One region of the Blautia sp. AF19-13LB genome, then DNA from elsewhere that is predicted to be linked to it. Evidence: riboswitches for the same ligand, from Rfam matches in the RefSeq annotation. Region 1 holds a riboswitch; the other holds the start of a gene.
What was found. A riboswitch is a leader RNA that binds a small molecule or an ion and turns the genes downstream of it on or off. The one in region 1 is predicted to bind cobalamin.
Positions count from the first base shown of each region.

Region 2: it holds a riboswitch for cobalamin, as region 1 does, so the genes downstream of both, DWX32_RS02990 (sirohydrochlorin cobaltochelatase) here and DWX32_RS15050 (hypothetical protein) in region 1, are expected to answer to the same signal.

Region 1 is NZ_QUGO01000016.1:50,311-62,960, forward strand. Features, by position in the region: gene DWX32_RS15035 (ABC transporter ATP-binding protein) at 1-248, opposite strand, end outside; gene DWX32_RS15040 (FecCD family ABC transporter permease) at 255-1,316, opposite strand; gene DWX32_RS15045 (ABC transporter substrate-binding protein) at 1,328-2,692, opposite strand; gene DWX32_RS15050 (hypothetical protein) at 2,772-6,560, opposite strand; cobalamin riboswitch at 6,840-7,043, opposite strand; gene DWX32_RS15055 (DUF885 domain-containing protein) at 7,163-8,929, shown strand; gene DWX32_RS15060 (hypothetical protein) at 9,020-10,489, opposite strand; gene DWX32_RS15065 (TrmH family RNA methyltransferase) at 10,665-11,435, opposite strand; gene DWX32_RS15070 (potassium channel family protein) at 11,447-12,103, opposite strand; gene DWX32_RS15075 (TrkH family potassium uptake protein) at 12,119-12,650, opposite strand, start outside.
Region 2 is NZ_QUGO01000002.1:153,723-166,372, reverse strand. Features, by position in the region: gene DWX32_RS03000 (acetyl-CoA carboxylase biotin carboxylase subunit) at 1-200, shown strand, start outside; gene DWX32_RS02995 (acetyl-CoA carboxylase carboxyltransferase subunit alpha) at 477-2,186, shown strand; cobalamin riboswitch at 2,988-3,181, shown strand; gene DWX32_RS02990 (sirohydrochlorin cobaltochelatase) at 3,476-4,780, shown strand; gene DWX32_RS02985 (hypothetical protein) at 4,920-5,531, shown strand; gene DWX32_RS02980 (DUF2798 domain-containing protein) at 5,644-6,102, opposite strand; gene DWX32_RS02975 (TrmH family RNA methyltransferase) at 6,462-7,286, shown strand; gene DWX32_RS02970 (AraC family transcriptional regulator) at 7,378-8,253, opposite strand; gene DWX32_RS02965 (alpha-amylase family glycosyl hydrolase) at 8,452-9,996, shown strand; gene DWX32_RS02960 (HelD family protein) at 10,055-12,106, opposite strand; gene sigK (RNA polymerase sporulation sigma factor SigK) at 12,243-12,650, shown strand, end outside.

The DNA.
Region 1 (12,650 bases):
ACGGCCATCTTCGTGGACAACTCGCGGAACGAAAGCTCATGCAGGTTTTTCCCGTCAAACTCCACATTTCCGCCGACCAGCTTTAACTGGCGGGTGATGCTTTTCAGAATCGTTGATTTACCGGAACCGTTCGGTCCGATCAGCGTAACGATCTCGCCTTTTTCGATGCCGATGCAGATATCTTTGATCAGCGGCTTCTTATCATAGCCGACCGTCAGGTGGTCCAGATGAAAATAATATTCATTCATATTCTCTTACCCCCTTTTCCGGCGCAGCATCATGAAAATGACGACCGGCGCACCAAAGATCGATGTGACCGTACTGATGGACAGCTCCAGCGGTGCAAACGCCATACGCGCGATCAGGTCGCACATCATACAGAAGACGGCTCCGCCGAGGAACGTTCCCGGGATTACGACGAGCGGACGCGATGTGCCGAGGCTCTGTTTAACGAGGAACGGGACGGCAATGCCGACAAACGAAATCGGACCGGCAAATGCGGTGACGCATGCGGAGAGAATACTCGAAAGCAGAATCAGCGCGATGCGGAATACTTTGATGTTGACACCCATGCTCTGCGCATACGCCTCACCGAGCTGATATGCACCGATCGGTTTTGCCATCAGGAACGTGATGACAAAGGTGATGCCGATCACAGCCGCAGAGATCGCTACGTTGCTCCAGCTCATGCCGGAGAAGCTTCCCTGTGACCAGCCGTGGAGGTTGACGATATCGGAATCCTCCGCGAAGGTGACAACAAAATCCGTGACCGCCGAGCAGATGTAACCGATCATAATACCGCCGACGAGAAGTCCTGCCATATTTTTGATCCGCCGGGACATCAGCAGAATGAAGCCGACGGAGAGAAGGGATCCTAAGAATGCTGCAACAATCATCGTGTAAGATGTGATATTGCGCGCCCGCTCCAGATAAAAGATCATGGTCAGCGCCACGACCATTTTGGCTCCCGAGGAAATTCCAAGAACAAACGGACCGGCAATCGGGTTTTCAAAGAAAGTCTGTAAAAGGAAGCCCGACAGGGACAGAGCACCGCCCAGGATTGCCGCCATCAGAATACGCGGAAGGCGGATTTTCCAGATAATATTGTACGCTTTCCCCTCTCCGGTCCGCCGCAGCAGAATCCGGAAAATTTCCGGAATCGAAATATTTACGTTTCCGGAATTGATATTCAGCACGGTGATGGCGGCGAACGCCAGAATCAGCACCAGGAACACAGCGGCATACCGCGAACGGCGCCGGAAGTTTTCCATATGGAAACTGTTCTCTTTTCCTGTCATATTTTTTTTCTCTGACATACGTTCCTCCATCAGGATAATTTTCTTAAGAATACCATCTGATCCGGATCGCCGCCCGTTACCAGAAGGTTAATGTCGTTGGTAAACTGTGCAATTTTATCGGTTGCCTGATACATGGATTTCTCGGTTGTCCAGACGTTGCCCTCTTTGACTGCTTTGTAATCGGCAAACATGGAATCCTTTGCCAGCAGGTCGTCCAGGGTTTTGACGGTGGAATCGATGCTTGCGTTGTAGATCAGATAGTCCGCATCTTCGGCCGTATCGTAGAACTGCTCCATCGTGATCGGCACGGATGTTTTTCCGCTGTCGTCCTGGAGATCACGGAAGGCGTTGCGCGCACCGCCAAGCTCGATCATGTTGGAAATATAGTCCTCCGGGTTCCGCACAACGGCAGCTCCGCTCGTATTAATATAGAAGAAAGCGACCGTTTTTTCGGTATTCTGGAAATCCTTCAGATTTTCCACAACACTTGCCTGATTTGCAAAGAAGTCGGCTGCCTCCTCCTCTTTGTCCAGCATGGCACCGTAGAGTTTGATCCATTCGGTTCTGCCAAGAGGCTGGGATTCGTAGCTGGAACGGTCGATGAAGACCGGAATATCGAGCATCTCGATCATCTCCTGTACCTTCGGGGAATGGAGGATCATCGTGGATTCAATGGCCAGATCACAGTTCTCACTGACCAGAAGTTCGTAATCCGGCTCACTGTATTTTCCGGCGAAGATCATCGTTCCGGCATTCATCGCGTCAACGGCATCCTGTACGTACCAGTTGTCTGCGGTTTCACCGGAGAGACGAATCGTATCGAGGGAGTCGATGGCATCGAACAGCGCCATCGGAGAGGTTGCTGCCATGTAGATGCGTTCCAGCGGCTGATGGATTACAATTACGTCGGAATCGAGGTCATCCGGCGCCTCTTTTCCGTCCGGGACGAGCAGATACTGCGCGCCGTCTTTGACATCGATCAGTTTATAGCCGTCTGTGCAGTAGTATACGTTAAAGCACTCGGCGTAATTCAGGACCATCTGGCTCTCGATGGTGATTCCGGTGATGTCCGGTGCGTCGCTGACATCGTCTGTCGTTGCGAAACCATCCGCGGATGCGGTATCACTCCCGGAGGTGCTGCTCTCAGCAGTGGCTTCGGAGGTGCTTTCACTTTCAGCTGTACTTTCCGAGACGGATGTGCTCTCCGTCTGGCTTTCGGAAACGTCTGCTGCGGATGCTGTGGATGTGCTGCTCTCAGAAACTGCCGAAGTGCCCGACGCGGACGATGTGCTGCTTCCCGTTGATGCGGTGCTGCCGCAGGCCGTCAGTGACATCGCTGCTGCAAGAAAAAGTGCGGCCCATTTTTTCAGCTTTCTTTCGTTTTTTCCTGTCATTTGATATTCCTTTCTGAAAGAAAAAGCCGCTGCCATACGGCAGCAGCCCTTTCTCATTTTTTGCTGCAAATTATTGTACTTATTTATTCTCTTCTGCCTTTACCATCTGCTGGAACAGCTCGTTTGCCTGATCCTCGCATCCGAAGATCACGCCGTAGACTTTCAGCCACTCTGCTTTCGCAAGATCGGTCTTCTCATCTGCGGAACGGTCAACCAGCATCGGAATGGTCAGGGTTGCCAGACGTTCTGCGGTGTCGGACAGACGCTCATTTTCCTCTTTCAGAAGTTCTTCCGGAGTCTTGTCTTCGTCTGCTTTCTCATCCGTTGTCTTATCGTCTTTATCGTCCTTCTGATCCTCAGATTTGGTATCTGCGGTCTCGTCGGCTGCATCAGCATCTTCCTCATCTTTTGCATTTCCCGGAAGGAACTCAGACGGAAGAATTGCAAAGTCGATTTCGTCTTTTACCAGAGCTTTGTAGTCCAGATCATCGAATGCTCCGTCGAAGGAGATTTTTTTATCTTCCATTGCTTTTGCAATGTTTTCGATCTGGCAGTCTTTCTGCTCCATGCCGACTGCTTTGATGCTCTCTGCTGCGTCTAACTGCTCGTCGAGAAGTTTCAGGGCATCCTCAGATGCTACGTATGTTTTCTCAACCGGAAGCTGGATCACAATCATATCTTTGTCCAGTCCTGCCGGAATCTCAACATCTTTCGGAACGATCAGATATTTGACAACATTGCCTTCGTACAGCTCTTTTGTCTTTTCGGTCAGATCTTTCGCTTTCTCAGTGCTGGTTTTTTTGGAATCGGATGCTGCTGCCGCTTCTTCCTCGTCGGTTGCTGCTGCGGTATTCTCTGCTGCTGCGGTATCGGTATCTTCTGCTTTCTTGTCGTCCTCGGTCTGTTTCTCCGGATCACGCTCGGTATCTTTTGTCATATCGATCTCCAGCAGGGTGATGCCTTCGTCGTAATGATACATCTTGAAGTACTCTGCGTAAGCAAGTTTTGTCTCTGCTTTGTATTCCAGTCCCATGATCTCTGGAGCGGTGGTATCCAGCTTGGAGTTATCGGTGCTGATCGTGGAGGTTGTTCCGTCTGCTTTTACAAATCCTGTGCTGAAAGAAGTGCTGCCGCCCTTCTTTGCTGCTGCCAGGGAGATGAAGATGTTGTAGGAAATCTCATGGGCAACGGACATTCTGGTGGTCATACCGATGATGGTATTGTTCTTGTTCAGCTCAACCGGAATGGTGAAGATGCTGCTTCCGCCGCTGACATTTGCCATGTATTTATTTCCGTTTGCTTTTACATATCCGTAGTACGGACTGCTGAATGCGATCGTTGCATAAGCCTGTCCGTTCGTTACAGTAATCTTGCTGCAGGAGATGGTTACCTTTCCGGATCCGCCGGAGAAGGAGAATCCGTCTGGTGTGTAAACGCCGTCTGCCAGTGTGGTTGCACTGTCTACTTTGGATGTGCCGCCGCTTAAGTCAGACTCATATTTGGATTCCTGCTCCGGTTTGGTATCGGCCGGTTTCTGGGTCGGTGCCGGAGTCGGGGTGCTGGTCGGTTTTACAACCGGTGTCTCAGATGGAGATACGGTTGGGGTCTTGGTCGGAACGATGGTTGGTTTCGGAGTATCGCCCTTGTTGTCATCCGACGGAAGGTCTCCGGTCTTTTTCAGGCTGGAAGATGCAATCGTGATGGCTCTGTCGTACCATTTGCCGCTCTTTACTGCATGAGCTGCTACAGCAAATTCCTGATCAAGTGCCTCTACCGGGATTTCAAACTGCATTCCGGTTTTGGTTTCACCGTCTAAGGTGTAGTCCACTTTTCCGGTGGAAGCGATCCATGCGCCGCTCTCTGCTGCCGCATCTTTTCCGGTTCCCATATACAGATAATCATAGCCGCTTCCGCTTAAGGTGATAACTGCTGTCATTTTTCCGTTTTTCGCGGTCAGTTTTACGCCGACTACCTTGAACATTGCTGCATTAGTTGTTGCCTCTGCACTGTAAATACCATCTGCTACTTTATTGGTCTCATCTGCCGGAAGATCTGCGGTCTTTTTCAGACTGGAAGATGCAATAGTAATGGTTCTTGCATACCATTTATCCCGTTTTGCAGAATGGGAAGAAACAACAAGTGCCTGATCGAGTGCTGCTACCGGAATATCATACTGCATTCCTGTTTTCGTCTCGCCGTCTGCTGTTGTGTAATCAACGGTGCCGACGCCTGCAATCCATGCACTCTTGTCTGTGGCAGCTGCCTCTTCCGGTGTTCCCATGTACAGATAATCGTAGGCAACACCACTTAACGTGATGCGTGCTTTCATGTCGCCGTCTTTTACGGTCAGCTCTACGCCGACTACTTTGAACATAGCTGCGCCGGTCTCCGCGGTTCCGCTGTAGATACCGTTTTCTACTTTCGCCGGTTCCGGAGTTGGAGTTGCGGTTGGAACCGGAGTCTCACTCGGAGTCGGGGTTGCAGTCGGGACCGGAGTCTCGGTCGGCTCCGGTATCGGAGTTACTTCCGGTGTTTTGCTTCCCGGAACTGCAAGATAAAGCTGCTGTTTGGTGTACCAGGTTCCGTCTTTCTTTCCAAGAACGATCGGAACGGTTGTGCCGGCTTTGTCCGCATCTACTTCAAATGTAAAGGAATAACCGCCGTTTGCTTCCTGCATTCCCTGGATAGCCGGTGTTTTTGCAAGGTCATCGTTCTTTCCAAGATACAGTTTATCAAATGATACGTTGTTTGTTTTCAGTGTAAGAACGAGTTTATCGCCCTTGTTGATCATTGTTGCCTCGGAGATGACGAACATTTTGAATACGCTGCCGTCCTCTTTGGTAACCGGTGCTTCTACACTGGCTGGCTTATTCGAGGAATCCTCACCTGGATTTTCGCTTGGAGTCTCGGTTGGTTCCGGTGTTACCGTCGGGATTGCATCGGTGCTGTGGATCGTAACGGTTTTATCAGCCCATGTTTTTTTCTTGGCTGAGCGAACGGCAACATCCATCTGTTTGTCAAGCTCTTCCACCGGAATTTCAAAACGATATCCGGTCTTTTCTGCACCGGTCTTCGTATCCGTATAGGTTTCGCTTCCTGTCGGAGCAATCCAGCTCTTTTCATCTGCTGCGGCAGCTTCTGCTGCTGTTCCCGTATACAGGTAATCATAGCCGGTTCCACTCAGCAGAATGGATGCTTTCAGTTTTCCATCTTTTACGATGAGTCTGGAAGAAATCACACGGAACATGCTTCCGGTTGCTTCTGCAGAAGTCTCATACTCACCATCTGCCGGTTTTGCTGCTTCCGCTGCTTTTGTTTCTTTCTCCTCGGCTGTATTGGATGCCTCATTTTTGGTTGTTTCTTTTACTTCCGTTTTCGGCTGTTCTGCCGCCGGACTGGTATTCTCTTTTACAGCATCTTTGGTTTCTTCTTTTGCCGGTGTTTCTTTTTCAGCATCTTGGGAAGTCTCATCTGCTGCTTCCGGCTCTTTTTCTGTGGTATCGGCAGTCTCTTCACCGTCTTTTGCAGTGTCCTCTGCAGTATCTTCCGAAGCATCCTCATCTGCGGATGGTGTCTCGGTCTCGTCAGATCCTGCCGCTGTCTGATCCTCTGCAGGCGCGGCCGGTGTTTCCGTCGGCTCTTCTGCCGGAGTCTCTGCAGTGCTTTCACTGCTCTCGGTTTCTGCCGGTGTTGTTTCCGGTTCTGCCGTCTCTGCTGTTTCTTCGCTCTGCGGCGCTTCCTCTGCGGCTGCGCTGCTTTCTGTCTGTGCTGCTTTTTCCTGCGTATCTGCTAATACGCTGGCAGTCGGGCTCATGATCATGGACGCCGACAGCAGCAGTGCCAGAAATTTGCTTGAATTTCCTTTCATAACTTCTCCTTTTCTTCGGATATCCTTCGCGCATCTGCTCCGGATTCCGTCTGACTTTTTCAGGCAGCTGGGCGGTGCCTGTCCCCGTCAATGATGTCTCCCTGCAAGTAATCTTGTTTTTGAGGACACATTTTTTCTGCGAAAAGACAAACAGACATCTGCTTTTTCTGCAAAAGAGTTTCTCCACCGGAGCTCTTTTTCGGACGCATGGCGACAAAAAAGCAGATGTCCGATTTTGCTTCGTACATCTTTCCATGAATATATGCTTTCATCGGAAGCGATTCACTAACCTTTCCAGCAGGTTTCCTGACTCGCAGATCTTCACGGCAGCCGCGCCTTCTCATGCGTTTCGCACAATGGCATTTCTGCAGCTAACACTCCCTGCTTACAGTGACCGGATCGCTCAGGATTTCCACCTGATTCTCTTTTACCTTCGCGGATTCTTTTTCAAATCCGTTCTGCACTGAAAAGTCCCTTATTTCATTCGTTACTGATTATAGCAAAGCCGTTTTGGAAAGTCAAATGAAAGGCCACGGAAAAAGCGCATAAAATCAGCATTTTTTACATACTTTATGATAACTGTCCGCACCGGAGCCTATTCTATGAAACCAGCTTCTCTGCACCGCCGCATCCTGTTCCCTCTGCTTCTGTGCGGCGGACTTCTTTTCGCCCTGCTGTTCTGGTATTTTTCCCCGTTCTTTTCCCCTGGTGAGAACCGCCGGTTTTCCGCGTATGTGGAGGAACGGTTCCACTCCGAGGTAACCTCTTCTGCCATCACGCTCCACTATACCCTCGCTGATCCGGCTTCCCGCGGAATTGCCCCCGGCACCGCCTCGTTCGGCACGGTTTCCATCCCTGACCGCACCTCATATGATGCCCTGCTGCAGAGTGTGGAAACAACGCTCACATCCTTTCATCGCAACCGCCTCTCCGCGGAAAATCAGATCACGCTCGATCTTCTGCTCTACGAGCTGGACTGCGAGAAAATGCCGGGCAGCACCAGCCTTCTTGCGGAACCGCTCGGTCCGTCGCTTGGGATTCAGGCACAGCTTCCCATTCTGCTCGCGGAGTACCCGTTCCGCACACAGCAGGATATCGCCGACTACCTCCATCTTCTGCAGGATCTCCCGCGCTATTTCTCCGACCTCATCGCACTCGAACAGGAAAAATCCCGGCAGGGCGTGTTTCAGAATGACCTTGCGGTCGATGGCATTATCCACCAGTGCAGTGCTTTTCTCGCCGACGCGGATACACCGGAAATCCATCTGCTCCACACCGTTTTTCAGAATAAACTGCAGGCGTCTTCACTGTTTTCTGAGGCGGAAAGGAATCTCTGTCTGCAGACGCATGAAAAACTCCTTACCTCCTGTGTTTTTCCCGCCTACCGCTCTCTTTCCGATGCGCTTTCTTCACTCCGCGGCAAAGGAACACAGAACGCCGGTGGTCTTTCCCGGCAGGAAGGCGGACTTTCCTACTATGCGTATCTTCTCCGCAGCCGCGTCGGTGTTGATGCTTCACCGGAGGAGCTGACCCGCCTTTTAACACAGCAGCTTGCGGACCAGTGTGCCGAAATGCAGATCATTCTCGATCAGAATCCGTCGCTCCCCCTCTCAGAGCAGGCGCTCGTGCTGCCGTTCTCCACGCCGGAGGAAATGCTTGCCGATCTGCAGAATGCCGTTTCTGAAGATTTTCCCGTTCTTTCGGGTATCGCATACGAAGTAAAGACCGTGGATGACTCCCTCAAGGATTTTTTAAGCCCCGCCTTTTATCTCACACCGCCCGCCGATGTCAATTCACCCAACTCCATTTACCTGAATCCCGCGGATGAGATGACCGGCATCGAGCTGTATTCCACACTTGCCCACGAGGGCTTTCCCGGCCATCTGTACCAGACCGTCTCGTTCTCGCGCTCCGACCCGCTTCTGATCCGCCATCTCTACGCGCCGTCGGGTTATGTGGAAGGATGGGCAACCTACGTTGAATCATATGCCTGCCGCTACGCCGCACGTAATCTCGATGCAAACACGCAGGCGCTCTGCCGTCTCTGGTATCTGAACCGCTCGGTGCATCTTACCCTCTGCTCGCTGCTGGATCTCGGAATCCACAGCCAGGGATGGCTCCTCTCGGATGCGTCAGCCTTTCTGGCGCAGTTCGGCATCACGGATGCGTCGGCCGCTGCCTCTTTATATCAGTATATTCTCGAGACACCGGCGAACTATCTGAAATACTGTGTCGGATCGCTCTCGTTTTCGCAGCTCCTCTCGGAAGTGCGGGAACAGGAAGGTGACTCATTCTCATTGATCGGTTTCCATGAAAAACTGCTCCGTCTCGGGCCTCTGCCGTTTCCGCTCGTAGAAAAATATCTGTAAACGGTTCGCCCTGCTGAAAAAAAGATCCCACAGACTTTCTTCTATAAATAATAGAAAGTTCTGTGAGATCTTTTTCATTTTCAAAATTCTTTAACCTAAATTGTAAAGAGATGGATCTGTCGGCCGCTGCGGATCAATAACAGAGGCAGAATCAAACAGATCGCTTGTTCTGTCCTCGCCGCCTCCGTAGAGGTTCTGGTACAGACGGTATCCATCCAGGTTTCTTCGTCCCATACGCAGGTAATTGTCTCTTACCTGAACGAAATACTGGGAGGAATCTACGTTGCAGTAGATGTTGAAGCCCTGACTCTTTAAGTAAGCAAACTTCTCATTGTCCATCGTGTAATCGTGCCAGTCGGAAAGATCCTGTCCATGTGCAAAGATGATGATATCGCTTCCGCCGATGAGCGGTGCAACATACGTCAGCCATTTCTCGGTATCCGCCTGGATCGTCTCGATCGGTTTGTCGCCGACACGGATATGGCCCCAGGTATGGCTTGCGAATGTCCAGCCGTCTGCTTTGATCGCATCGGCTACTTTTTTCGCCTCCTCGCACTCTTTATCCCAGTCGAAATCCGGGTGTGCATCAAGCCATGCTACCTGATCATCCGTCAGATCTTCTCTCGTCTTGTAATCACCGTCGGTGCGGTATCCAAGGATTCCATCGTAGCCGGTCAGTGCTACGGTTCCGCGCGCATTGTGGTATACGGCATCCGGATGCGCTTCGATAAACTGATCCATCAGCGGGATGCAGTCGTAAGCACCGGTCACAACAGTTCCGTCATCCTGAATGTATTCGCAGGTCGGTTTTCCGTCGTCGCCGACTACCATCTTGCTGGCAATGCCGCGTCCGTCGTAAGAGTGGTAATAGGAAAGGTCATCCAGAGAAAGAACGAATGCTTTCTTGCCCTCCGGCAGGTAAATGTCCCCTTCCTCGTAATGAACGGTTCCGTCATCATCTACGGTCTTTTTCACGAGATCGTTGATCGAAACCATGACATATCCTCTGTCGTACATCTGCTGGGTGATCGCGTTGAACTCATCCACGGTGGTCATCCACTGGCAGAAGCCTGCGGTCTGTGCGTTGTCCTGATAGAACGCTTTCTGCGGATCGACTACAAGAGAATGATAGAAAATGTGGGTTACTTCGTTGACGTTGACGCGCACACAGGCATCTCTCGTGCTGGTGTACTCTGCTACTTTTGTGATGATATCCGCGTCGGTCGCTGCGCCCTCTACGCTCTGGAGCTTTTCAATGGCTCCATCGTAATCGTATGTCTGCGCAAGTGCATCGGCTTCCGCCATAATCTGTGCTTTCGTTGTCGGCGCTTCAGCACTTCCCGTGCTGTCCGACGATACGGAACCGTCCACCTCTGCTGTTTTCTGATCCTCTTTTTCCTGTGCTTTCTGCTGGATTTTTTCTGTTCCTCCGGCCAAAGCCCAGATTCCAATGCCGAAGATGACAAGCAGAACACATAGAATTCCTGTTTTGATCATCAGCGCACGCTTCCGCTTTCTTCTTCGGAGCTCCTTTTTACTGATGTTTTTTTTCTCACTCATTTTTCCTTCCTCCCAAAACAGCTTTTGCTTTTCTGGCAAATATTACAGTTTTACCGGACTGACAGAAATTCAGCCCGGACTCTGCTCTTTCTATTTTAGCTCAAAATACCGGTTCTGTCGAGTAGGTTTCCGGCAGGTTAAGAGAAATGTAAGAAAACCGGTAACGCTCTTTCTTTTATGCGCGCTGGCCGTGTGCCTCATACATGAGAACGGCGGATGCAATCGCTGCGTTTAACGACTCCACTTTTCCTTCCATCGGAATACGGATCAGGCACTCGGCGGCCTCTGCCATTGCATCAGTCAGGCCGTTTCCCTCATTTCCGATCAGGAATGCCGTTCCTTTTGTGTAATCCTCCTCGCGGTAGGAATGCACGCCGTGCAGATGTGCCGCGTACGTACAGATCTTCCGCGCTTTTAAGCCTTTTACAAATCCGACCGCATCGTCGACGATCAGAAACGGCATACGGTAGATCGAGCCCATCGTCGAACGGATCGTTTTCGGATTGAAGATATCCGCGGTACCGCGGCTCATGATGATGCCGGTGACTCCTGCGCCCTCTGCGGTGCGGATGATTGTTCCGACATTTCCAGGGTCCTGCAGATCCTCAAGCACCATCAGAAGCGGTGTCTTTCCGTTGTCCATCACCTCCTCTTCGGTGTAATGCGGCATGCGGATCACACTTAAAACACCCTGCGGCGTCTTCGTGTCGCACATGGACTGGAACACGCGGTCGTCCACTACTTCGTATTCTGTCCCGTCGGACGGCATTTCATGCATTTTGCTGCCGCCCTCAGACACATATACTTTTTTCAGCCATTCCCGCGGCGCTTCCTGGAACATTTTCCAGCCCTCCGCCACGAAAACGTCCTGCTCCCGGCGTTCTTTTGCTTTTTTGTTCAGCGCAATAATGTTTTTTACCTGTGCATTGCTGCTGCTTGTAATCATGAATGGTCCCCTCATTTCCTGTTTTTCATCAATTTGGCAAGTTCTTTGTTTTCGCCGATCAGAATCAGCACTTCCTCTGCGCGGAGCAGCGTCTTCGGATTGACCGTGACACGGATGTCTTCCCCGTCCTTGACGGCGATTACGTTGATACTGTATTTCTTCCGCAGATCCAGCTCCTCGAGGTTATGCCCCGTCCACGCTTCCGGCACGGGAAGCTCTACCATGGAGAACGAATCCGACAGCATGAAGAAGTCCTGGAAGCCACCGGAAATCAGGCTTTTTCCGAGGCGGATGCCCGTCTCACTCTCCGCCATCACGACGCGGTCCGCGCCAACTTTTTTCAAAATATTGGCATGCATCTGGCTCATGCCCTTTGCGATGACGAGCGGCACGCCCGCCTCTTTTGCCTGCAGGGTGGCGAGGATGCTCGACTCCATATTTTCAGAGATGCCGACGATCACGACATCCATGTTGCTGATGCCAAGCGATGCAAAAACACGGCTGTCGGTGATGTCCGCGCGCGCCGCATATGTGACGAGATCGGCGATCTCCTGTACCAGCTCCGGGTCTTTATCGACCGCGAGCACTTCTTTTCCTGCCTGCGCCAGCGTCGTCGCCACGGCGAAGCCGAATTTTCCAAGTCCGATGACTGCGTATTGTTTACTCATGTTTTTTCTCCTCTTTTATCCAATCAGCACCCGCTGTTCCGGGCGCTGGATATCCACATCTTTTCTTCCGCTTCTCCGCCGCAGTGCAATAGCCAGCGTAACCGGTCCAAGACGTCCCATGAACATGACCAGAATTACGATGATTTTTCCCGCCGCCGGAAGGGTCGGCGTAAGCGACCGCGTCAGTCCCACGGTTGCCACAGCGGAAACGATCTCATACAGGCAGTCCAGCAGAGGACTTCCGGTGACAGAGATCAGAAGCACCGTCGCGGTGAATGCCATCGTCAGTGCGAAGAAGAAAATAACGACCGCGGTGCGGATGTTTTCTTCCATGACCTTCCGTCCCCAGACCACGGTGTCGGAATCGCCGCGGATGTAGGATGCGACGACCACGAGCAGAATCGCAACAGTCGTCGTCTTGACACCGCCCGCCGTTCCCATCGGAGAGCCGCCGATGAACATGAGGATCATACTTACCATCGCGGAGCCGTCCGAGAAGTTTGCCTGCGGGATCGTCTCAAAGCCGGCGGTTCGCGTCGTCACGGAC
Region 2 (12,650 bases), on a different contig from region 1:
ATTCGATGCTGGCGAAGCTGATTGTGCATGGGAGGACGCGTGAGGAGGCGATTGCGCGGATGAGGAGTGCGCTGGGGGAAGTCGTCATCGAGGGAGTCGACACTAACGTTGATTATTTGTATTCTATTTTAAATGAAGAGGAGTATCTGGCCGGGAGGGCGGATATTGAGTTTGTGGAGCGGTTGACGGAGAGATTGTGAGAGACGGACGCCGCCCGGCAGTACAGCAGAGGGGGACGGCGCGGTTTCAGAGGAAAGAAACACTAAGGCCGCCCCCCTCTGCTGTACTGCCGGGCGGCTGAGATCAGACACACGACTGGGAGAGTGTGGTCAGCGACACCGCGGGGCGGTGCGGCTGGGATGACAGGAGTGAGCGGTTAAGAGAGAATGAATGCCTCGATGGGTGAGGTGTGTGGTTGGAAGATTGTTATGGTGACAATAGAGTGAAAGTGTTATGACGTAAGGAGTGATGGTGGTATGATGCTGGGTAAGTATTTTAAGAAGACGGTGTTTCGGAAGGAGCACACGGCGGATGGGGTGGTGCCGGAGGCACCGCAGGGGATTTTGAAGAAGTGTAATGCTTGTAAGGGGGCTATTTTTACGGAGGATGTGAAGAGGAATCTTTATATTTGTCCGAAGTGTGGGAATTATTTTCGGGTGCATGCGTATCGGAGGATTGAGTTTCTTCTGGATGATGGGAGTTTTGAGGAATGGGATCAGGGGATGACGGCGGGGAATCCGCTGGGGTTTCCGGGGTATGAAGAGAAGGTGAGGGCTCTGCAGGAGAGAACAGGACTTACGGAGGCTGTTGTGACTGGTAAGGGACAGATCAACGGGATGGAGACGGTGATCGGGGTCTGTGATGGCAGGTTTATGATGGCCAGTATGGGTGAGGCTGTTGGGGAGAAGATTACGCGGGCGGTGGAGAGGGCGACGAAGCTCTCGCTGCCGGTGATTTTGTTTGCGTGCTCGGGAGGGGCGCGGATGCAGGAGGGGATTGTTTCTCTGATGCAGATGGCGAAGACGTCGGCGGCGCTGAAAAGACACAGTGATGCGGGGCTTTTGTATGTGAGTGTGCTGACGGACCCGACGACGGGCGGCGTGACGGCGAGCTGGGCGATGCTGGGGGATATTATTCTGGCGGAGCCGCATGCGCTGATCGGGTTTGCGGGACCGAGGGTTATTGAGCAGACAATAGGACAGAAACTGCCGAAAGGATTCCAGCGGGCGGAGTTTCTGGTGGAGCATGGGTTTGTGGATCGGATTCTGCCAAGAGAAGAGGCGAAAGAGGTGCTGTCGGAGATTCTGCGGATGCATGGGAAAGATATCGAAGTTTCCTCGGAAGTGCTGACTTTGGGGGATGGAGACGTGAAGCGGTCTTTGGCAGCACCAGAAACGGGAGAGAAAACATCGGCTTGGGACTGTGTGCAGAAAGCGCGGAAAAAGGACCGACCGGTGGGAGAAGATTATATTCGGGAGCTGTTTCCTGATTTTATTGAGTTTCATGGTGATCGACTGTATGGCGATGATGCGGCGATCATCGGCGGTATTGCATCGTTTGACGGCACACCGGTCACGGTCATCGCCGAGGCGAAAGGCGCGGATACGAAAGAAAACATCCGCCGCAATTTCGGCATGCCGTCCCCGGAGGGCTACCGCAAAGCCCTGCGTCTGATGAAACAGGCCGAAAAATTCCACAGGCCTGTTATCTGTCTCGTAGACACCCCAGGCGCCTTCTGCGGAATGGAAGCCGAAGAACGCGGCCAGGGCGAGGCGATTGCGCGGAACCTGTATGAAATGTCAGCGTTAAAAACGCCGGTTCTTTCTATTGTCATTTCAGAAGGCGGCAGCGGCGGTGCACTGGCACTCGCCGTGGCGGATGAAGTGTGGATGATGCAGAATGCCATCTACTCCATCCTGTCGCCGGAGGGATTTGCAAGCATCCTGTGGAAAGACGGCAAACGCGCGCCGGAGGCCGCCGAGGTGATGAAGCTGACGGCGGGGGATTTGAAGGAACTGGGAATTGTAGAAGAGATTGTGGAAGAGCCGGGGGAGTTTACGGTGGACACAATGCCAGTGGTGTGTGAAGAATTGAGAGGCAAAATTCTGAAATTCCTGGAAAAGTATGAGAAGATGGATGGGGAAGAACTGGTAGAGGAGAGGTATCGGAGATTTCGGGATATGTGAAAAGAAGATTTTGACATATTCTGAAATGCATGATATTATGATATTGAAAAGAGTGCTACCGATAGACGGTTAGTCCATATTTATTGGTTTATGTAAAAATAGTCGCCAAAGTTTGCAGGACTGGGCGGCTATTTTTGTGATTTCGCAGTATCTTTGCCGAAGTTGTATCCAAGGCTAAAGCAGGTTAAGCCGAAACTTACAACTGCTATGAAGTCGATAATACTCATGGCTTAGCCCTCCTTTCCAAGGAATTCCCATATAAAGGGTTTCTATGTAATCGGAGAGTCACAGTCCCTCCGTAGAAGGACTAACCGCCTACCGTTATGGCAGCACCCGTATATTGAGTATAACAGTTTCTTGTAGTCCATTCAACAAAAATATGATTGAAATGCAGAATAAAAATATACGGATTTTAGATATACAAAATAAATAGAGGATTTGAAGGGAGGAATAACTAATTGACGTTGGCGGAATTTATGGTAAGATAAAAGGGCAGGATACAAATACCGAGGATATTCTGCGAGTTCAGACTTAGGTCTGTGAGTTGAAAAACATTTTTGGATAAGTGTTAGACAAAAAGCATTAGAAAATATTCTAGTGCTTTTTATTTTAGTATTTATGTTATACAACAATGTAAACTTTACATTATTGTATAAGTATAAAAATATAATTTGTATTGTGTCCACGATGAACGTCGCGGATGTGGTATATGAAATGGAAAATGGCCGGATTTCCTGATTTTACGGCACTTGACAGAGAAAAGATGATGTGCTACACTAACAGTCGTTAAAGAAAAGACAATTAAATATCGATGTGTAAGGTGTCGGACATACGTGTCCGGTGAAAAGGGAAGCAGGTGTGAATCCTGCACGAACTCGTCACCGTATTTTGCAAGCAGGGGAATGATCCACTGGGAAACCGGGAAGGAGACCGATGCGCTGGAGTCAAATCCTGAAGCAATGAGCCGGGAGACCTGCCTTTCGCAGTACAGGAACGTTACGTTCGTGCCACGAGGAACTGGCAGTACAAAACAGGAAAGCGGACATTTGCCCCACAGCGGGTGAGATGGTTTTCTTTGTGATAAAAATACTGGAAGCCCCTCGTTGAAAAACGAAAGGGCTTCTTTCTATTTACGCGGGCAACGAGCCAAAGTCCGTGCTTGCACGAGACCTTAGCGACTGCCGCGATAACTTGAGAAACTCGCGGAGCGTGTTTCTCATAGTTTGAAATGTAAAACGTCCCCGATATTGGTTGTTGCAAAGATACCAGCAAATGGGAGGAAAACAAAAATGAAAAAGAAACTTGTAGTCGCTTTAATTTCAGCAGCTATGGTAACATCTATGCTCGGCGCATGCGGAAGCAGCAACGCATCCAGCAGCAGCGCAAGCAGCACAGCAACAAGCAGCGTAAGTGCATCTTCCGCATCTGAGGAAGACACCACAGCAGCAAGCAGCAGCGTAAGCGCATCTTCTGCATCTGAAGAGGTATCCGCAGATGCAGACCAGGAGGCAGCAGATAAAGTGGCAGCTTTGATTGACGCAATTTATGTACAGGAAAGAAATGATAACACCGACGAGCAGTGCAAAGAAGCAAAAGAGGCATGGGATGCCCTGACAGACGCACAGAAAGAACTCGTAGAAGGTGAGAACGCAGATCCGGATTACTTCGGAAGAGACACAGGGGATGCTTCCAAGGATGATCCGTTAAACGGAGACGAGATCGGCGAGAATGAGCTTCTGGTTGTAAGCTTTGGTACTTCCTTCAACGACAGCCGTGCTGAGGATATCGGAGGCGTTGAGAAAGCTCTGCAGGCTGCATATCCGGACTGGTCCGTAAGACGTGCCTTCACTGCACAGATCATCATCAACCATGTACAGGCCCGCGATGACGAGAAGATCGACAACGTAGATCAGGCACTGGAAAGAGCTGTAAGCAATGGCGTGAAAAAACTGATTATTCAGCCGACTCATCTGATGCACGGCGCAGAGTACGACGAGCTGAAAGAAGCAGTAGATAGCTATAAAGATAAATTTGAGTCCGTAACCATCGCAGAGCCGCTGCTTGGCGAGGTTGGAAGTGACGCTACCGTAATCAACGAGGACAAACAGGCCGTTGCAGAAGCAATCACGGCACAGGCAGTAAAATCTGCAAATTATGACAGTCTGGATGCAGCAGCAGAGGACGGCACTGCTTTCGTATTTATGGGACATGGTACTTCCCACACTGCAAATGTAACCTACAGCCAGATGCAGACACAGATGGATACTCTTGGATACAAAAACGTATTCATCGGAACCGTTGAGGGCAAGCCGGAAGAGACCGCTTGCGAGAACGTGATCGAGGCAGTAAAAGCAGCCGGATACAAGAAAGTAATTCTTCGGCCGCTGATGGTTGTTGCAGGTGACCACGCAAACAACGATATGGCAGGCGAGGATGAGGATTCCTGGAAGAGCCAGTTTGAGGCATCCGGTGCATTCGACGAGATCGACACTCAGATCGAAGGTCTTGGAAGAATTGATGCTGTTGAGCAGCTGTATGTACAGCATACCAAGGCAGCTATGGACGGCAACGGCGTTCAGGACGATGCTGAATAATTAGGGGTTGCATTCCGAACGTAAAATAGAGTAAAATAAGATCCGGCAGTACGGCTGAAGAGACTCAGTGTGCTGTCGGATTTTAAGTTGAGCGGATGAAAAAGATCCGCTTCAAGGTGATACAAGGAGGAATTTTATTATGAGAAAAAAATTGGCAGTTCTTTTTCTTGGAGCAGCACTGACTGTATCCATGCTCGGCGCATGTGGCGGAAAGGATGCAGCGTCATCTTCTGCATCTGCAGTATCTGCGTCTTCTGCGGCAGACGCATCTTCCGCTTCTGTACAGGATGCATCTAAGGCAGAGAGCAGTACATCCACATCAGATGTTTCAGCAGAAAGCGCATCGGCAGCGGAGACTGCAGGAGAAAGCAGCGCATCAGAGCTGGAAGACGGTACGTATACGGCAGACTTCAATACAGACAGCAATATGTTCCATGTCAATGAAGCAAAAGAAGGAAAGGGTGTCCTGACGGTAAAAGACGGAAAAATGACCATCCACGTCAGCCTGGTATCCAAAAACATTGTCAATGTCTTTGTGGGAACAAAAGAAGAAGCACAGGCAGACGGCGCAGAGCTGATCGAGCCGACCACAGATGAGGTAACGTATTCTGACGGAACCACAGATGAAGTGTACGGCTTTGATATCCCGGTAGAAAAACTGGACGAGGATTTCAATGTTGCGATCATTGGTAAAAAAGGAACCTGGTATGATCATGTAGTCAGCGTATCCAATCCGGTACCGCAGGAGTAATCCCGGAAGAAAACAAAAGATATCCACAGAAGGCGAACCATTTTGCACCGTCTGTCCACAGAAATTGTGGAAAGAGAGGGGAAAAGCGGTTCGCCTTTGTGGATATCTTTTCTTATTTTTCCGGAAACAGTTTGCGGAACAGAAAACGGATGAAGGGTCCGCAGTACATGAGCTGCCAGAAGAAGGCAACCGGGAAATTTAAGAACGTGGTCTGAAGCCAGACAGCGACAAATTCCTTTCCTGCATTTTTAAACAGCAGTGTTGCAATAAAACTCATAATCGGACACATAATAGCAATAATCATAATGGAAATTGCCAGCGTGATTACGATCGGACGATCCTGCGGTGTTACCATGCAAAAAGCTAATTTGTGAGCCAGATGATCCACGAGGAAAAACTCGAGGATAAAAGCGGCCGGCCACATGATTATCATCTCGTGAAACGCCATCAGAAAGACCTGATTTGTCATTCCGCCGATGTTCATGGAAATGTTGTAGCAGATCATGGCATAGACCATCAGAAAGGACATCATGAGGGTAAATACAACGTTTTGAAATTTTGTTTTTGGCATCGATTGTTCTCCTTTTCTTTGCAATTTTGAAAAATGGGCGCAAAAAAGACACATGTGTTGTTCGTTAACCAAGCAATGCACTTGTGCCGTTTCCAATCTGATACCAATCTTTTCTGCAGTTTTTAATTTTGAACCGTCGATTATTATAACGTCTCCGGCGGCGTTTGGCAAGAGGAAATTGAGAAATTTTAAAAAAAGACAGATAAACAAGAAAATTCGATGCGTGCTGGAAGCACGGTTTGGCGAATGGTGCGGGGAACGGCACCGGCGGGAAAAAGAATGGATTGCGAAACGGGAGCGGGATTGCTACAATAGAACATAGTGAAAACAAAGAGAAAACGCAAAAGGAAATCAATATTATGTCAGAGATCAGAAAAATCGAAAACTTTGCGGCGCCGGAGCTCGACGTGTATGCGCGTCTTTCAGAACCGCAGTTATTGCACTATTATGAACCGCAGCCAGGCCTTTTTCTTGCGGAGAGTCCGCGTGTCATCGAGCGTGCGCTGGATGCCGGATATGAACCGGTTTCGTTCCTTGCCGGAAGCGCAGAGCTTGCCGCAAACGAAGCACTCTTTGCGCACTGCCCGAACGCGCCGGTCTATACAGCAGAGACGAAGGTGCTGGAACAGCTCACAGGCTTTGCCCTCACGCGCGGCATGCTCTGCGCGATGCACCGCCGCACGCTTCCGGCTATGGAGGAAATCTGCCGGAATGCCCGCCGCGTGGCGATTCTGGAAAATGTCGTGAACCCGACGAATGTCGGTGCGATTTTCCGTTCCGCCGCCGCGCTTGGCATCGATGCCGTGCTCCTCACATCAGGCTGCAGCAACCCGCTGTACCGCCGCGCCATCCGCGTGAGCATGGGAAATGTCTTCCAGGTCCCGTGGACCGTGCTGCCAGGCGGCAGTTACTGGCCGGAGCAGGGAATTGCTTCACTGCAGGAACTTGGATTTTATACCGTTGCGATGGCATTAAAAGAAGACTCCGTTCCGATGGATGATCCGTCGTTAAAAACGCATGAAAAGCTCGCCATTCTGCTCGGAACCGAGGGTGACGGACTGGCAAGTGATACGATCGCTGAAACAGATGCAACCGTGCTGATTCCGATGACACACGGTGTGGATTCACTGAACGTCGCTGCGGCGAGCGCTGTCGCATTCTGGGAGCTGGCGGGAAGAAGATAAAGATGTTCCGTCGGTACCGGAGATTACGGAATAAAAATAGGATCAGAGATAGATTTTCGGGATGCATATTTTGATGCATCCCTTTTTGAATTTACGGATTTTGAAATTCCTTCCGATACATCTGCGGCGTACATCCCACTTTGTTTCGGAACTGCCGGTTGAAGTTGGAAAGGTTGCGGAAACCATTGTCGTACGCGATTTCGGACACACTCCGCGTCGTACTGCGCAGCGCCTCGCAGGCGGCTTTGATCCGAAGCTGTGTCAGATATTCAACGGCCCCGAGTCCGAAGGTCTGCTTAAAACAGCTCATAAAATAGCTTTTGCTCAAATGCGACAGCCTGGCAAGTTCCTCTATGGTAATCGGGTCGGCGAAGTGCTCCTGGATATAGGCGAGCACAGGCCGCAGGTTTTCAGCAGCCGCAGGCATGGCGGGACGATCGGTGCAGAGTTCCGGCGATGCGGCGAGCAGATAGAAGAAGCGGAGCAGCTCACTTTTCAGCAGAAGATCGGAGACAGCAGAGTTTTCACGGATGCAGCGGAAAATCTGATGGACGGATGCAGAAAGTGCAGCATAACCGGAATGTTCGGGTGAAATCGGTGCCTGGATGCGGCGCCGGGCGGAGAAAAACGGCTGCAGAATTTCCGTGTAGCTGCGGTCGTCATACCCGCCGATCAGCATATTCTGGTGGAAAACAATCGTATCATAAAACATCGACTCCTGCTCGGCGGGCAGAATGGCATGTACGAGGTTCGGCTGAATCAGAAAAATATCACCGGCATGCGCCGTAAGCAGACGGTCCTCATACTGAAAATACCCCGTTCCGCGTTTGATATAATTCAGCTCCATCTCCCCGTGCCAGTGCAGCGGTACGCCGGGAAAATAGTCGGGCATCCGGCAGTCATAATAACTGTAGGGAACCTGCATGGAGCCGTGCTGGCGTTTTTCTTTCGCAGCAGAAAGCATCATAAAATCCTCCTCCAAAAAGCATGTGCGTAAAATGCCGGAAATGGCAGAGCGCGGCATGCATAAAATCATAGAATAGTATTAGAATGAAATAGGAAATTACTGGTATTTCAGCGGATACAGTAGTAATATATCATATAGAAACACTTGCTGCAACGACGAAAATACAGCAGAAATAAGAGCGAAAGAGGAAAAGAAAAAATGTCAAAATGGTTAGATAACGCAGTATTTTATGAGATTTACCCGCAGTCCTTCAACGACACCAACGCCGACGGAATCGGAGATTTCCAGGGTATCATTGAAAAATTAGACTACATCAAGGAGCTGGGCTGCAACGCCATCTGGATCAACCCGTGCTTCCTGTCCCCATTCGGTGATGCAGGATACGATGTCGCAGATTACTGCCGCGTTGCACCGCGCTACGGAACGAATGAGGATCTGAAGAGAGTTTTCGAAGAAGCACACAAACGTGACATGCACGTTCTGCTCGACCTGGTTCCGGGCCATACATCTGTTGAGCATCCATGGTTCAAAGAATCCATGAAAGCAGACCGCAATGAATTTACAGACCGCTACGTATGGACCAATAACGTATGGGAAGCACCGGAAGGAATGGGAAGCCTGCGCGGCATTTCCGAGCGTGACGGCGCCTGCGCCATCAACTTCTTCTCCAACCAGCCGGCCCTGAACTACGGCTTTTATCAGCCGGATCCGGAAAAACCGTGGCAGCAGTCCTTTGATGATGAGGGACCGCAGGCAACGCTGGCAGCGATGGAAGATGTCATGAGATTCTGGCTGAACATGGGCTGCGACGGCTTCCGTGTCGATATGGCGGGCTCCCTGGTAAAGAACGATCAGGAAGGCAAAGGAACCATCCGCCTGTGGCAGCAGGTACGGAAATTCCTGGACGCCGAGTTCCCGGATGCAGCCATGGTATCCGAGTGGGGCGAGCCGGACAAATCCTTACAGGGCGGCTTCCACATGGACTTCCTGCTTCACTTTGGACCGTCCCATTACAACGATCTGTTCCGCTGCGATGAGCCATTCTTCTCCAAACGCGGAAAAGGAGATATCTCTGAGTTTGTAGAGACCTACAAAACCAACTACAATAAGACCGCACAGAAAGGCCTGATCTGCATCCCGTCCGGAAACCATGATATGGACCGTCTGGCACGCCGTCTGCAGGGGGATGAGCTGAAAATTGCTTTCGCTTTCCTTCTTTCCATGCCAGGTGCGCCGTTCATCTACTACGGTGATGAAATCGGTATGCGCTACGTCGAAGGCCTGAAATCCGTTGAGGGTGGATACAACCGCACCAGTTCCCGTTCTCCGATGCAGTGGGATGACAGCACCAACGCAGGATTCTCCAGCGCACCGGCCAGTGACCTCTACATCACCATGGACCCGGGCAAAGACCGTCCGACCGCCAAAGCACAGATGGCCGATCCGGATTCCCTGTACCACGAAGTTAAAAAACTCATCCAGATCCGCCAGAGCAGCAAAGCACTCTTAAGCCGCGGAACCATCGAGTTCGTTTATGCAGAGAAAAACCAGTATCCGCTGGCATACGTCCGTGAGGCTGAGGGTGAAAAAGTCCTCGTTATCATCAACCCATCCGACAAAGAGCAGTCCTTCCCATACAGTGCAGAGCTGAAGGATGCCCTCTACACGATCGGAGGAAAAGCAGAATCCAAAGACGGAACCATCACCATCCCGGCACAGTCCGCAGGATTCTATCATATCTGATCGAAAATAAAAATGACAGGGAGATCCAATCGAATTTTTTCGGAGGATCTCCCTGTTTTTAAATATGATACACTCTCAGCTCATGCAATGCCCTGGTCGCTGCAATATACTGCGCCTGCATCATTATCTCCCGTTTCTCGTCCTTCGGGAAAATAGAGAACACCTGATCAAACTCCAGCCCTTTCGCCAGATAAAATGTGGTAACCGTCAGTCCTTTCTTAAAACTGGAGCTGTCACGGTTCAGCCAAGAAAGCCGCTTCCCGCAGTCAAAATCTTTTTCTGCCAGAATCTCCCGCAAAATCAAATAAGCCCGTTCCGCCGTCTTCTCATCCGGTACAATCACCGCCGCCGTCTCATACGTTTTCTCATCTGGAAACAGCGTATCCACTGCCTCCCGCAGAGCCGCCTCAAGATCCGTGACATCCCGTTCCAACACCGGCATTCCGTGCCGTTCAAACAGCTCCAGATCCGTCACGCCAATGAGATTTGCCGCATACGACGCAATTTCCACCGTATTCCGGTAACTCTTCCGCATCTCAATCCGCCGCAGATCCTTCCCGAAAATCCCCGGTAAAAACTGCAGTACATCCTGCTGCTGATCCGCCATCGTCTGCGCCCGGTCGCCGAGAATCGTCATCTTACAGGAAAACATCCGCCGGATAATCAGATACTGGAGCCGCGAATAATCCTGCATTTCATCAATCACCAGATGCTTAATATTCGACCGCTCCGCCTGCCGCGACAGGCGGTACTTCAGATACAGAACCGGATACACATCCTCATACCGCAGTTTCCGCTTCTCCAACGGCCGCCGCGGCAGCGTCTGATATCCCTCTTTCTTCAGAAAACGATTGTAGAGAACATAAAAATCCATCGTCTCATACATCTTCCGGAATTTTTCGATGAGCGGAATCCGCTCCTCCTCCGGCAGATCCCGGTTCAGCAGCGTCTCGATCTCGTCAATAAACGTCTCCGCCACCGCATCCATCCGCGAGAGCAGCGGAATATCCGCAAACTTGTCATAAAACAGCGTAATAATCTCCGATTCTGACTTCACAAACGACTTATACGAAACGTCTGAGAAATTCATCAGCTCGTCCTCAAGCTCCAGCGCAAATCCCTCCATCTGGTCCACAAACGCCTGCGACTGTTTTAAAGCAAACCGTTCTGCGGCTTTTGGATCCCGCATCTCCCGCTCAATCTGATCACAGCGATCCTCACAGTCCGCAGCCGTGTCCTGTAATTTGCGGTAAGCAAAGAGATCAAAACTCATCTCCTGAATATTCTCCTCACCGAGCTCCGGCAGAATATGTGAAATATAATCCGAAAATACCCCGTTCGGCGATAAAATCAGAATATTCGAAGACTTCAGATTCTGTCTGTCATGATACAAAAGGTAGGCAATCCGATGCAGCGCCACCGATGTCTTGCCGCTTCCCGCCGCTCCCTGAATTACCAGAATCCGGTCCTTCGTATTGCGGATGATCGCATTCTGTTCCTTCTGAATTGTGCGGATAATATTCTTCAGCTGTACCTCGCCGTTGCTGCCAAGCTCCGCCTTTAAAATATCATCATCAATTTTCACATCACTCTCAAATCCGTAAATCATCTTTCCATCCCGGATCTTATACTGCCACTTGGAACAGATTTCCCCTGTCATCTCGCCGCCCGGCGCCAGATAGGAAGCCGGCCCGCGGTCAAAATCGTAGAAAAGACCGCTGACCGGGCTTCTCCAGTCGTAAATCAGCGGCAGCTCGCCCGGCCGCTCCGCAAAATTGCCGATGCCGATATAGAAAATTTCCGGCTCATCATCCCCGTCATAGCGGAAATCCACACGCCCGAAGAACGGAGAATCCAGCATTTTCCGGAAGCGGCTCCGCAGAAGAAGCTGCTCCTGATTCGCATTCACCTGATGCAGCAGTGCCTGCTGATTGTCGTAATCCTCATATCCGTACTGGTCCATCTCGGTATAGTTCTGCCAGTAATAATCGTGCATATTTTCAATCTCTTTCTGTCCGTCCAGCAGAGACTGGCTGATCTCGGCAAGACGCGCCTGCAGCTTTTCCAGCACAAAAGAAAGATATTCCTGTCCGTTTTTCTGGTCTGTCATAAAAGGAAACCTCCTCTTAAAAATATAATGTCGAGTGCCGGAAAACCCGGCTGATCTTATCAGTATAGCAGACAGGCACGTTTCCTGCAATTCAAACATAAAATAAAGAAAAATCCCCTTTGAGGTGCCGCTTTTCTTGGAACCCTTTTTAAAACCACTGTCTGCACAGGAAGAAAAAAGCTGTCTGGATGCGTATCAGAGGGGCGATACAAAAGCCAGAGACATTCTGGTCGAGCGGAATCTGCGCCTGGTCGCGCACGTTGTGAAAAAGTATCAGGGCCTGCCCGATGATCTCGACGATCTGATTTCCATTGGAACGATCGGACTCATCAAGGCGGTGATGACATATGATTCGAAAAAAGGAAACCGGCTGGCCGCATACGCCGCCCGCTGTATTGATAATGAGCTGCTGATGTATCTTCGGAGCAAAAAGAAAACGGCACGGGAGATTTCCCTCTACGAGCCGATCGGAACCGACAAGGAGGGAAATGAGATCCATCTGCTCGACATCGTGGAGGGCGGCGGGGAGGATATCGCGGAACAG